3 regions of the Pseudomonas sp. 01L34 genome follow, and region 2 is predicted to be linked to each of the others. Evidence: predicted binding sites of a transcription regulator. Region 2 holds the regulator's gene; each other region holds the start of a gene.
What was found. The regulator sigma-54, encoded in region 2, starts transcription at its own class of promoters, with help from an activator protein. The targets are predictions, from matches to a motif close to ANTGGCATNNANNTTGCTNT.

Region 1: the regulator sigma-54 is predicted to act here: its motif matches at 2,513-2,532, upstream of AC1DQM_RS18980 (flagellar basal body rod protein FlgF).
Region 3: the regulator sigma-54 is predicted to act here: its motif matches at 2,592-2,611, upstream of AC1DQM_RS14300 (circularly permuted type 2 ATP-grasp protein).

The regions. Positions count from the first base shown of each region.
Region 1 covers NZ_JBFTSX010000005.1:723,114-727,621, reverse strand. The annotation lists gene AC1DQM_RS18995 (flagellar basal body P-ring protein FlgI) at 1-111, opposite strand, end outside; gene flgH (flagellar basal body L-ring protein FlgH) at 139-834, opposite strand; gene flgG (flagellar basal-body rod protein FlgG) at 887-1,672, opposite strand; gene AC1DQM_RS18980 (flagellar basal body rod protein FlgF) at 1,718-2,458, opposite strand; gene AC1DQM_RS18975 (sigma-54-dependent phenylalanine hydroxylase transcriptional regulator PhhR) at 2,813-4,372, opposite strand.
Region 2 covers NZ_JBFTSX010000005.1:24,360-28,867, forward strand. The annotation lists gene rapZ (RNase adapter RapZ) at 1-611, opposite strand, end outside; gene ptsN (PTS IIA-like nitrogen regulatory protein PtsN) at 614-1,078, opposite strand; gene hpf (ribosome hibernation-promoting factor, HPF/YfiA family) at 1,091-1,399, opposite strand; gene AC1DQM_RS15595 (RNA polymerase factor sigma-54) at 1,474-2,967, opposite strand; gene lptB (LPS export ABC transporter ATP-binding protein) at 3,152-3,877, opposite strand; gene lptA (lipopolysaccharide transport periplasmic protein LptA) at 3,877-4,422, opposite strand; gene lptC (LPS export ABC transporter periplasmic protein LptC) at 4,409-4,508, opposite strand, start outside.
Region 3 covers NZ_JBFTSX010000004.1:509,566-514,073, forward strand. The annotation lists gene AC1DQM_RS14290 (transglutaminase family protein) at 1-190, opposite strand, end outside; gene AC1DQM_RS14295 (alpha-E domain-containing protein) at 187-1,137, opposite strand; gene AC1DQM_RS14300 (circularly permuted type 2 ATP-grasp protein) at 1,150-2,559, opposite strand; gene AC1DQM_RS14305 (ribonuclease E inhibitor RraB) at 2,939-3,280, opposite strand; gene AC1DQM_RS14310 (hypothetical protein) at 3,479-3,712, opposite strand; gene speE (polyamine aminopropyltransferase) at 3,868-4,508, opposite strand, start outside.

The DNA of each region.
Region 1 (4,508 bases), 700 kb from region 2:
CAGGCCGTAGCCGATCAATTGGTTGGAACGCACGCCGGAAATACTGGCGATGTCCTTCAGCCGCTCGGCTTGAGCATCGAAGGCCGCCATCAGCAACAGAGCGCCCACCATAAGGTGTTTAAGATTCAACGTAGCCACCTAGAAAGGGAACAGCGGGCTGAGGAAGAAACGGTCGAACCAGCCTGGCTGACTCGCATCGGCAAACGAACCGGTGCCCGAATAGGTGATGCGCGCATCGGCGATACGGGTCGACGAAACGGTGTTGTCAGTCGCGATGTCATCGGCGCGAACAAGCCCTGCAATCCGCACCAGTTCATCACCGGTATTGAGGGTCATCCACTTCTCGCCGCGTACGGCGATGATACCGTTGGGCAACACGTCGGCGACGGTCACGGTGATCGAGCCGGTGAGGCTGTTGCCCTGCCCGGCCTTGCTGTCACCCTTGGTCGCGCGGTCGCCGCTGTAGCTGGCATCCAGACTCAGGTCGCCGCTGTCGAGCGGGTTATTTACGCTGGGCTTAGTGCCGAACAATGAGGAAAGACCAATGCTGGTCTTACTGGTCTTGCCGACCTGGGAATTGGCGTTCTTGCTCGCCTGGGTGCGCTCGTTCAGGGTGATGGTGATGATGTCACCGACCCGGAATGCCTTGCGGTCGCTGTACAGGTTCTGTTCGAAACCGGCCTGGTAGATCGAGCCGTTATTGGCGGCAGCCGGCAACGGCGTGCGCGGCAACACCGGGGCGTAGTAAGGGTCATTGGGCTTTGGCGTCGGACCGACGCACCCCGCCAGCGCGGCGACCCCACTCAGTGCCAGAACAGATACAAAGCGATTCATGACCCTACCTCACGGTGTTGCAGGCGACCTCATGGCCGCCTCATAGACTTGATTACAGATTCTGCGTTACGAACGAGAGCATCTGGTCGGCGGTGGAGATCACTTTGGAGTTCATCTCGTAGGCGCGCTGAGTGGTGATCATGTTGACCATTTCTTCAACGGTGCTGACGTTGGACGTTTCCAGGGTGTTCTGCAGCGTGGTGCCGAAACCGGCCAGGCCCGGGGTGCCGACTTGCGGCGCGCCACTGGCAGCGGTTTCCAGGAACAGGTTGTTACCCACCGCTTGCAGACCGGCCGGGTTGATGAAGTCGGCGGTTTGCAGGTTGCCGATCACCTGGGCGGCCGGGCTGCCGGCAACAGTGATGGACACGGTGCCGTCACGGCCAACGGTGAACGTCTGGGCATTGTTCGGAATGACAATGGCCGGCTCCAGGGCGAAGCCGCTGGCGTTGACGATCTGGCCGTTGGAATCCAGGTGGAAGGTACCGTCACGGGTGTAGGACGTGGTGCCATCGGGCTGCAGGATCTGGAAGAAACCGCGGCCGTCGATGGCCATGTCCAATGGCTGCTCGGTGGTTTGCAGGCTGCCGGCGGTGAAGTTTTTCTGGGTGCCGACGATGCGCACACCGGTACCCACTTGCAGACCCGACGGCAGTTCGCTGTCCTGGGTCGACTGGGCGCCTGGCTGGCGCTTGATCTGATACAGCAAGTCCTGGAATTCGGCGCGGTCACGTTTGAAACCCGTGGTCGATACGTTCGCCAGGTTGTTGGAAATGGTGGTGAGGTTGGTGTCCTGGGCGGACAGACCTGTTTTGGCAACCCATAGAGCCGGAAGCATTCGTTTCTCCTCGTGCGCCTGTTTTACGGCGCGACGTTCTGATAATTAGCTGATCTGCAAGACCCGAGCCATGGCCTGGTCATCGTCTTTGGCGGTGTTCATCATCTTGATGTGCAGCTCGAACTGCTTGGCCAGCGCCAGTACCGAAGTCATTTCTTCCACGGCATTGACGTTGCTCGACTCGAGGAATCCGGACACCAGCTTGACGCCGGCATCGGCTTGCGCCGGCTTGCCGTCCTTGGTGTGGATCGAACCGTCCAGGCCTTTGGTCATGTTCTTGAAGTCCGGGTTGACCAGTTTGATGCGGTCGACTTCAGCCATCACACGCGGGCCTTCGCCCATCGCACGGATGCTGACGGTGCCGTCTTCGCCGACTTCGATCTGCTGCTCGGGCGGCACGGCAATCGGCCCGCCATTGCCCATCACCGGCATGCCGTTGCCGGCGCGCAGCACGCCCAGCGCATCAACGTTCAGGCTGCCGGTGCGCACGTAGCTCTCACCGCCATCGGGGTTCTGCACGGCGATCCAGCCGTTGCCTTGCACCGCGACATCGAGGTCACGGCCTGTTTCCACCAGGGCGCCCGGGGAGAAGTCGGTGGCCGGACGTTCGCTCATGGCAAACGCACGCGCCGGAAAGCTGTCACCAAACACCGGCATCGAACGGGCCTGCTCCAGGTCCTTCTGAAAACCATTGGTAGAGATGTTCGCCAGGTTGTTGGCATGAGCCTTCTGCGCCAGTGCATTCTGGCTGGCGCCGGTCATTGCCACATAAAGGTACTTGTCCACACTCTTTCCTCTGCATGCCGGACGTTTGCCGCCCACCGCTGTACTGCTGAGCCATAAGCAAATTGCAGACCAACTTTTTTCTGGCGGCGCCGGGCCCGGCAAACAAAGGACTTGAGGGATTTAGAGGGGATTGAGGGAATGTATCGAAGACGAAAAACCGGCGGTGTCATGCCGCCAAGAGGCAAGGATCAGCCTGGACGCTGATCGTTCCCCTGTGGCGAGGGCGCTTGCTCCCGCTCGGGCGCGAAGCGGCCGCAAAACCTACCTGCGCGATCTGCCTGCAATAATTCGGTTGTCATTTTTTGGGCTGCTGCGCAGCCCAGCGGGAGCAAGCTCCCTCGCCACAAAAGCCGCTTAGCCCGGCTCCTTGCCGACCTCATACTCGCGCAACTTATTGGCAATGGTGGTATGGGAAACCCCCAGTCGCTTGCCCAGTTGCCGACTGCTCGGATACTCGGAATACAAGCGCTCCAACACCGCTTTCTCGAAGCGCCCGACAATCTCGTCCAGCCCACCCTCGAGGGAGAAATCGCCAAGCGGCTGACGCACGCCGTAGTCCGGCAGACGAATGTGCTCGGCTTTGACGGTGCCGCCCTCGCACAGGGAAACCGCCTGAAACAGCACGTTCTCCAATTGCCGCACGTTACCCGGCCAGTGATAGTGACTGAGTCGTTCCATCGCCGCCGGCGCCAGCTTCGGCAGTGGGCAACCGATCTGTCGGCTGGCCTGATCGAGGAAGTGCTCCACCAGCGGCGCCAGTCCGTCGAGGCATTCGCGCAGTGGCGGGATGTGCAACGAGAGCACGTTCAAGCGGTGGTACAAATCCTGGCGAAATTCACCGCGAGCACACAGCTCGGACAAGTCCACCTGAGTCGCGCAGATCACCCGCACATCCAGATAGACCTCTTCATCGCTGCCGACACGACGGAAGCAACCGTCCTGCAGAAAGCGCAGTAATTTCACCTGCAAGCGCGGGCTCATTTCGCCGACGCCATCGAGAAACAACGTACCGCCCGCCGTCAGCTCCAGGAGCCCGAGCTTGCCTTCGGCCCGCGCCCCTTCGAAGGCGCCGGGGCCGTAGCCGAACAATTCGGTCTCGGCCATGGACTCTGGCAGGCCGGCGCAGTTGAGCGCCATCAGCGGTGATTGCCCACGCGGGCTCGCCAGGTGACAGGCCCGCGCCAACAACTCTTTGCCGGTGCCGGTTTCGCCTTCGATCAATAGCGGCGCATCCAGCGGTGCCATGCGCCGCGCTTCGCGAACCACCGCCGCCATCACTTTCGAGCTTTGGAAAATGCTGTCGAAGCCGCGCAACTCTTGTTTGCGCACGTTATAGATGCGCTCGCCCACCCGGTCCGCCCGGTGCAACGTCAACACCGCACCGGCCATGGCCTCGCTTTCGTCATGCTCCGATTGCAGCGGCGCGATGTCGGCGAGAAACACGTCACCCTTGACCTTCACCCGCAAGCCGTTGATCCGCGACTTGTTGGCGCGCACCAGTTCCGGCAGGTCGAAGTCTTCGGCGTACCGCGACAGCGGAATCCCCGGCACCTCATCCACCCGCACCCCGAGCAATTGCGCCGCCGCACGGTTGGCCGCGACGATGGAACCGCCCATGTCGATCGACAGCACCGGAAACTCCAGGGCGCCGAGCAAGGCATTGAGCTCCATGTGCCGACGCTCGCTGGGCATCAGCCCTACACGCTTGACGCCGAATACCCCACCAATCGCCTCGAACTTCGGCCGCAACGCCTGGAACTGAATGTTGATCAGGTTCGGACAGTGCAGATAGATCGCATTGCCATGCTCACCACCCACCTCGCCGCGAGCGACGTTGATCCCGTACTCGACCAACAGGTTGAGAATGTCGCGCAAGATACCGATGCGGTTCTGGCAGTGGACTTTGATACGCATATGAAGGCCCGTAACAGCGGTGATCGAGGCCCGGCGCAAGGAATTTTCTGCGCGAGCACCAAGTTATTCGTCAAGATTATGTGACACCTGTAGGCCATTTCAAACCCGTAAATATCAATACTTGCGCCACAGCAGA
Region 2 (4,508 bases):
GATTGAGCTCGTAGCTCCGGCTTCCAGTAGGGGTTGGGCAGGCAGCGCACGTCGAACACCAGATCGGCGTCCACCGGCATGCCACGCTTGAACCCGAAAGACTCCACCAGAAACGCAGTACCGGGCTCCGGCTGATTCAGCAGGCGCAGCTTGATGGTATCGCGCAGCTGATACAGGTTCAGATTGGTGGTGTTGACCTTGAGGTCGGCCAGGTCGGCGATCGGCCCCAGCAGATTGGTTTCATCCTCTATCGCCTCCGCCAGCGAGCGATTGGCACTGCTCAGCGGGTGACGGCGGCGGGTTTCCGAAAATCGTTTGAGCAGGGTCTCTTCATCGGCGTCCAGATACAGCACATCGCACTGGATATGCCGGCTGCGGACTTCTTCCAGCAATTCGGGAAACCGTGACAGGTGGCTCGGCAAGTTGCGTGCATCGATGGACACGGCCACCAGCGGTTGTGCCAGTTCGGTGTGAATCAGTGCGCGTTCGGCCAGTTCCGGCAACAGACCGGCCGGCAGGTTGTCGATGCAGTAGTAGCCGTTGTCCTCGAGAACATCAAGGGCAGTGCTTTTACCTGAGCCGGAGCGGCCGCTGACGATGATCAGGCGCATGATTAGTGACCGTTTTGCTCGTCCAGGACAACCTGATACAAGGCTTCGTTGCTCGGGGCGCTGCGCAGTTTTTCACGCACTTCCTTGCGATCAAGCATGCTGGCGATCTGGCGCAGCAACTCCAGGTGCGCATCGGTGGCGGCTTCGGGGACCAGCAGTACAAACAGCAGGTCAACCGGAGCGCCGTCGATGGCGTCGAAATCGATGGGTGCATCCAGGTGCATCAAGGCACTGATGGGCGATCCGCAGCCCTTGAGACGGCAGTGGGGGATGGCGATACCGTTGCCAAAGCCGGTGGAACCGAGTTTTTCACGGGCGACCAGACTCTCGAAGACATCCTGCATGGCCAGATCCGGCACTTCGCGATGGATGAGGTTGGCAATTTGCTCGAGGGCTTTCTTTTTACTGCCGCCCGGCACGTTCACCAGGGAACGGCCGGGGGTCAGGATGCTTTCAAGTCGGATCATGGGTTGGGAGTGTTAACGACCGGTCGCGCCCTGGAGGAGGCTCTGGGTCTTTTCCTTATGCTTTTTGAGTTGTTTATCCAGCTTGTCGGTCAGTGCGTCGATCGCTGCGTACATATCGGTATGTTCCGCGTTAGCGACCACCTCATTGCCGGGAATATGCAGCGTGGCTTCGATTTTCTGCTTGAGCTTCTCGACCGTCATCGTGACCTGCACGTTGGTGATCTTGTCGAAATGCCTCTCTAATCGTTCGAGTTTTTCGCCGATGTAGGTGCGAAGAGGTTCGGTCACTTCCAGTTGGTGTCCACTGATGTTGACTTGCATACAGCTTCTCCTTCGTTGCCAGTGCATAAAGCGGTAGATCCGATGATCTACCACTGGAACGCTGTGGCGTGGCTCTACATCAACCGCTTGCGTTCGCTCGAAGGCGCGATTCCCAGGGATTCGCGGTACTTGGCGACGGTGCGGCGAGCCACCTGAATGCCTTGTGCCTCCAGTAAACCAGCGATCTTGCTGTCACTCAACGGCTTTTTCTGATTTTCCGCGGCAACCAGTTTTTTGATGATCGCGCGGATCGCCGTAGACGAGCATTCACCGCCTTCGGAGGTGCTGACGTGGCTGGAAAAAAAGTATTTCAGTTCATAGATGCCCCGTGGGGTATGCATGAATTTTTGCGTGGTCACCCGTGAAATCGTCGATTCGTGCATGCCCACCGCTTCAGCGATGTCATGCAGCACCAGCGGTTTCATGGCCTCGTCGCCGTACTCCAGGAAGCCGCGTTGATGCTCGACGATCTGGGTGGCCACTTTCATCAGGGTTTCGTTGCGGCTTTGCAGGCTCTTGATGAACCAGCGAGCCTCCTGCAACTGATTACGCATGAAGGTGTTGTCAGCGCTGGTATCGGCGCGGCGTACGAAGCCGGCATATTGGGCGTTGACCCGCAGGCGCGGCACCGACTCCTGGTTCAGTTCCACCAGCCAGCGCTCGTTGTCCTTGCGCACGATCACGTCGGGAACGACGTATTCGGCTTCGGTGGACTCGATTTGCGACCCCGGGCGCGGGTTGAGGCTCTGGACCAGTTCGATCACCTGGCGCAGTTCATCTTCCTTGAGCTTCATGCGGCGCATCAGCTGGCTGTAGTCGCGGCTGCCGAGCAGGTCGATGTAATCGGTGACCAGGCGCTTGGCCTCGGTCAGCCAAGGGGTCTTGGCGGGCAGTTGGCGCAGTTGCAGCAGCAGGCATTCACCGAGGTTGCGGGCGCCGATACCGGCGGGCTCGAATTGCTGGATGCGGTGCAGGACGGCTTCGATTTCGTCCAGTTCGATGTCCAGTTCCGGATCGAAGGCCTCGAGGATTTCCTCGAGGGTTTCGTCCAGATAGCCCTGATTGTTGATGCAGTCGATCAGGGTCACGGCGATCAGGCGATCGGTGTCGGACATCGGTGCCAGGTTCAGTTGCCAGAGCAAATGGCTTTGCAGGCTTTCACCGGCCGAAGTACGGGTGGTGAAATCCCACTCGTCGTCATCGTTGCTCGGCAGGCTGCTGGCGCTGGTCTGGTAGACGTCTTCCCAGGCGGTATCGACAGGCAATTCGTTGGGAATGCGCTCGTTCCAGTCGCCTTCCTCAAGGTTATCCACCGTCGGGGCGGTTTCCTGGTAGGAGGGTTCCTGAATGTCGGTGTTGGGTTGCTGTTCGGCTTTGTCGGCCAAGGGGTCTGCGTTATCGAAGTCGTCGCCTTCTTCCTGGCGTTCGAGCATCGGATTGGACTCCAGGGCCTCCTGGATTTCCTGTTGCAGGTCCAGGGTCGACAATTGGAGCAGGCGGATGGCCTGTTGCAGCTGCGGTGTCATCGTCAGCTGCTGGCCCATTCTCAAGACTAGCGATGGTTTCATGGCAGGGGCTTAACACCTTATTCGCCGGCGCACATGCGCCATCCACTACAGGGCGCCGAAGCGCCAAACATAAGCAAATTATATGCCTGAAACTGAAGTGTTTGCCTAGAGCGCTGTAACAATAAAAAACTATTGATTTTTTATTGATATGAGCACCAAGGCGACTGGCCAGGCACCTCAGCGCTTACAGGCGGAACTCATGGCCCAGATACACTTCCTTGACCAGTTCGTTGGCCAGGATGGTGGCGGAGTCGCCTTCAGCGATCAGCTGGCCATCGTTGACGATGTAGGCGGTTTCGCAGATGTCCAGGGTTTCACGGACGTTGTGGTCAGTGATCAGCACGCCAATGCCTTTGGCCTTGAGGTGGTGGATGATCTGCTTGATGTCGCCCACCGAGATCGGGTCCACGCCGGCGAAGGGTTCGTCGAGGAGGATGAATTTCGGGTTGGTGGCCAGTGCCCGGGCGATTTCCACCCGACGGCGTTCACCACCGGACAGGCTCATGCCAAGGCTGTCACGAATGTGGTGGATGTGAAATTCCTGCAGCAGGCTTTCCAGCTCTTTGCGGCGACCGGCCTTGTCGAGCTCCTTGCGGGTCTCGAGGATGGCCATGATATTGTCGGTCACCGACAGCTTGCGGAAGATCGACGCTTCTTGCGGAAGATAGCCGATACCGGCCTTCGCGCGACCGTGCATCGGCTGGTGGCTGACGTCCAGGTCATCGATCAGTACGCGACCCTGATCGGCCTGTACCAGACCCACGATCATGTAAAAACAGGTGGTTTTGCCGGCGCCGTTGGGGCCAAGCAGGCCGACGATCTGGCCGCTGTCGATGGACAGGCTGACGTCACGCACGACCTGGCGGCTCTTGTAGCTCTTGGCCAGATGCTGAGCTTTCAGAGTTGCCATTACTGGGTTTTCTCGTCGGTTTTCTTCTTCGGCTGGATCACCATGTCGATACGCGGACGTGTCTCGGTGACCTTGCTGCCCGTGGCGCGACCGGCGCTGGCGAGTTTCTTGATCGTGTCATAGACGATTTTTTCGCCCTGGGTGACGTTGTTGTCCTTGTCGACAACTTTGGCCTTGTCGATCAGTACGACGCGGTTTTGCGCGGCGTGATATTGGATGGTCACGCCCCAACCCTGAACAGGCTTGGTGTCGCCAGCGGTCTGCAGTTGCTCGAAGTAGGCGAGGTTGCCCACCGAGGTCACCACATCGATCTCGCCTGTTGGCGTGCGGGTGATGGTCACGGTGTTGCCCTTAACGATCATCGAGCCCTGAGTGATGATCACATCACCTTTATAGGTGGCAACACCGTTCTTGTCGTCCAGTTGGGCGTCGTCGGCCTGGATGCGGATAGGCTGCGCTTGATCGGTCGGCAGAGCCCAGGCGCTCACGCTTCCCAGTGCTGCGCTCAGACTGAGCAAAATAGGGAGGGTTTTAACGAGCCTCATACTGTCCTCTTACGTTCGATAGCAGGTGTATCCTGCTTTCTTTCAAGTACGCTTTCATTCCGTTGCCTGTCGATACACCGCCGGCG
Region 3 (4,508 bases), on a different contig from region 2:
CCAGGGTCAACACATGCAGGATGTTGCCGAACGGATCGAGTTGCGCGCGCACCGGGCGCGGCAGGTCGAGTTGCCAGCTCAGCACGTGCTGGCGCTCGCTGTCGTGGGGTGTCAGTCGCAGGTACTGGATGCTCGCCCGCACCTGATCTTCGTAGTGATAGGCGGTCTCGTGGCTAATGGAAAGTCTCATGCAGCCTCCAGATAGGAACTGTGTATGGCATTGCCCAACTGGCGCACCAGCGGGATGAACTCGGTCAGCCAGGTGTGCAGGCCTTCGTCGAGGATTTCGTTGATACCGGTGTAGCGCAGGCGCGCGTCCATTTCCGCCGCCAGGCGTTGTGCGGGACGGCCGTTGGCCCCCGGTAGTTGAGCGAGAATCTGATCGACCTCTTCGGTGCAGGCTCGCAGGGATCGCGGCACATCGGCGCGCAGCAATAACAGCTCGGCCACATGCCGGGCGCCGGGGGCGTCGCGGTAGATTTCGGTGTAGGCCTCGAACGATGACAAGGCCCGCAACAAGGCGCTCCATTGGTAGTAGGCGTGGGCCGTACCGTCACTGACGGCTTCGGCTTGATCGCCGGCCATTTCGTAACGGGCATCAAGCAGGCGCAAGGTGTTGTCGGCCCTTTCGATAAAGGTGCCCAGACGAATGAAGCGGAACGCGTCGTTACGCATGATCGTGCCGTAGCAAGCGCCGCGGAACAGGTGGGAACGTTCCTTGATCCACTCACAGAAACGGCTCATGCCGTAGCGACTCAAGCCCTGCTCGGCGATCCCGCGAATTTCCAGCCAGGTGGCGTTGATGTTTTCCCACATGTCGGCGGTGATTCGCCCACGCACCGCATGGGCGCTGGCTCGCGCGGCACCGAGGCAGCTGTAGATGCTCGCCGGGTTGGCCGCGTCCAGGGCGAAAAAATGCAGCAGCCGTTCGGCATGCAGATCGCCGTGGCGCGCCAGGTAATCGTCCAGGGTGCCAGTGATCAGCAACGGCATGGCCAGTTCGTGCAAGCCGTCGCCACGACCGTCCTGGGGCATCAGCGACAGCGAATAACTGATGTCGAGCATCCGCGCGAGGTTTTCCGCCCGCTCCAGGTAACGCGACATCCAGTACAGATCCGAGGCAGTTCTACTTAACATGGCAAGCTTCCTTCAATCCTCGACCACCCAGGTGTCCTTGGTTCCGCCGCCCTGGGACGAGTTCACCACCAGGGAGCCTTCACGCAAGGCGACACGGGTCAAACCGCCGGGCACAACCCGGGTTTCGCGGCCAGACAATACAAACGGACGCAGGTCGATGTGGCGCGGTGCGATGCCGTTTTCGACAAAGGTCGGACAGGTCGACAACGACAACGTCGGTTGCGCGATGTACGCGTGGGGCTTGGCTTTGATCCGCTCGCGGAAAGACTCGATCTCCGCCGCCGTCGCCGCCGGCCCCACCAGCATTCCGTAACCGCCGGAGCCTTGGGTTTCCTTGACCACCAGCTCCGGAAGGTTGGCCAGCACGTGGGACAGTTCAGAAGGATTACGACACTGCCACGTCGGCACGTTCTTCAAGATCGGCTCTTCATCGAGGTAGAAACGAATCATGTCCGTGACGAAGGGATACACCGACTTGTCGTCCGCGACCCCGGTGCCGATGGCATTCGCCAGCACCACATTGCCGGAGCGGTAGGACGACAGCAGCCCTGGAACGCCAAGCATCGAATCGGGGTTGAACGCCAGCGGATCGAGGAAAGCATCGTCGAGGCGACGGTAGATCACGTCGACCGCTTTCGGCCCGTCCGTGGTGCGCATGAACACCTTGTCGTCGCGCACGAACAGGTCGGCGCCTTCCACCAGTTCAACGCCCATTTCCCGAGCGAGGAACGCATGCTCGAAAAACGCACTGTTGAAACGCCCCGGCGTCAGCACCACCACGCTCGGGTTGTCGATCGGGCTGGAGCTTTTCAGGGTGTCGAGCAACAGGTTCGGGTAGTGGTCGATCGGCGCGATGCGCTGGGCCGCGAACAACTCGGGGAACAAGCGCATCATCATCTTGCGGTCTTCGAGCATGTAGCTCACGCCGCTGGGGGTACGCAGGTTGTCTTCGAGCACGTAGTACGTGCCGTCGCCATCGCGTACCAGGTCGACGCCGGAAATGTGCGAATAGATATCGCGGTGCAGATCCAGCCCTTGCATCGCCAACTGGTATTGCTCGTTGGCCAGCACTTGTTCGGCCGGGATGATGCCGGCCTTGATGATGCGCTGCTCGTGATAGAGGTCGGCAAGGAACATGTTCAATGCCTTGACCCGCTGAATGCAGCCGCGTTCGACGACCCGCCATTCACTGGCGGGGATGCTGCGGGGAATGGTGTCGAAGGGAATCAGGCGCTCTGTCCCCTGCTTATCACCATAGAGCGTGAAGGTAATCCCGGCGCGATGAAATAACAGATCGGCCTCGCGTCGCCGTTGTGCCAGAAGCTCGTCAGGCGTTTCGGCCAACCAACGGGCAAACTCCCGATAATGCGGACGGACCTGGCCGCCGGCATCGTACATCTCATCAAAATAGGTGCGGATCATGCCGTACTCCTTGTCACACGGACATCCAGGCCTTCGCAAGGCCCGTGCCATAGGCAGAAACGCTTTGATATCAATCAGTTGGATAATGTTGCTGCGCGCCCCGCACCAATCCTGTGCGGTAATTGCCCCACCCTGATCGCCCCCGCTTCATGGCGAAGCAATGCTGTCGCCTATCAGCAGCATAGTCAGAGTTGATTTCACTGCTCGGGAGGGAGATGCGGATAATCCGTGCATTCGCTGGAAAACTGATCGCTCTTCCCTTTAGCCGCCTGTTCAGGTGGCTTTTTTTTGTCCGTTTGAAATGTGGCGAAATAAAAAGATTGAAACAAAAACGGCCAACCCAAAGGTCAGCCGTTACTAAGTGTCACTGTTCATAAGCTTATGCGAGTAGCCCTCGTATCTCCTGTTTGACGCCCCATCCCTCGATGATGCCACCCAGAGGCTCGACCACCGCCTCGAAGTCCTGCTCGAAGTCGCCGATCCCGTCGTAGGTGGCGTACATCACTTTGCTCAGTTCCAGCGACCACGCGCCGTCGTCACGCGCGCTGATCTGGGCATTCAAGGATTCACCACAAAAATGACCTGCCGCCCTGCGTGCCCGCTCCTCGTCCGGGAAAATGGCGTAGAACTCGATGGGATGGAATCGTGAAAAATCGAAACCGCCTTCTTTCATGCGGCGCAGCACGCTGCTGCTGATGTCTTCTTGATAGGCTGTGCTCATGAAACGTCCCCCTCAGACTGATGGATAGACTTTCCGTATTCCCTGCACTTTCGATGCAGCAACAGAGGTTGCCGCCGGGAAACAAGCATGTAGCTGACAAGACCAGACCTTAGCGAGTCACTCGCTGATCTCGGTTGCAGAGTAGCCTCAAGACAGAGCCGCTGCCAAGGCCTGGTGGTGAATGTGACAGGAGGTGTATCAAATCGGAGTAATACTGAGGATTTCAATGCTGTTTTGGGATTTCAGACTTTTGACGGTCGGATCAGCGGTACGACCCTCCAGATCATTGAGGTCCAGTTCGGCAGCGACCGGCAGGCGTCGGGCGCGAACGAGTTTGGCGGCTTGCTCCTTGCTCGGGCACTCCTCGCACTCGAAGAGTTCGTCGACTGATTCACCGTGATCATCCACGAAAGTGATTTTCCACTTTTGCATCGGTGCCTCCTCGGTAAAACCCATGGATGGGCTTACATCTATCTCGACTCGTGCATTGGCCGATCGTTCCAAGGGATCCTAAAAGCAAGACATGAAAAAAGGCCGTCACCCGCGTGTTTCAAACACCGGCGACGGCCTTTCTTATCGACGAAGCATCAGTCGTTGCTAGGTTTGTTCACCGCTTGCAGCACGTACTGCGGCAACGCGAAGGCACCAATGTGGATTTCCGGGTTGTAATAGCGGGTGATGATGCCGCTGCCGGCGAAGCGCTGTTGCAGGGTTTCGCGGGACAATTTGCGATAAGCGGTATCGGTCGCGCCCCAGGCGAAGGTCATTGCGCCGCCGATGTAGGTCGGCACGGCCGCCTGATAGAAGTGCCAGTCCGGGAACAGGCTGCGCAGACGACCGGCGGTGGTTTTGACTTCTTCGATTTGCATGAACGGGGTGCCGTTCTGGGTCACCAGAATGCCGCCTTCGTTCAGGCAGCGGTGGCAAGCCTGGTAGAAGTTTTCGGAGAACAGCACTTCGCCCGGACCGATCGGGTCGGTGGAGTCGGAAATGATCACGTCGAACTTTTCGGTGGTGGTGGCGACGAAACGCATGCCGTCGTCGATCACCAGGTTCAGGCGTGGATCATCGAACGCACCCTTGGAGTGGTTCGGCAGGAATTCCTTGCACATGTCGACCACGGTGCCGTCGATTTCGACCATGGTGATGTGCTCGACGCTGCGGTGCTTGGCCACTTCACGCAGCATGCCGCCGTCGCCACCACCGATGATCAGCACGCGCTTGGCGG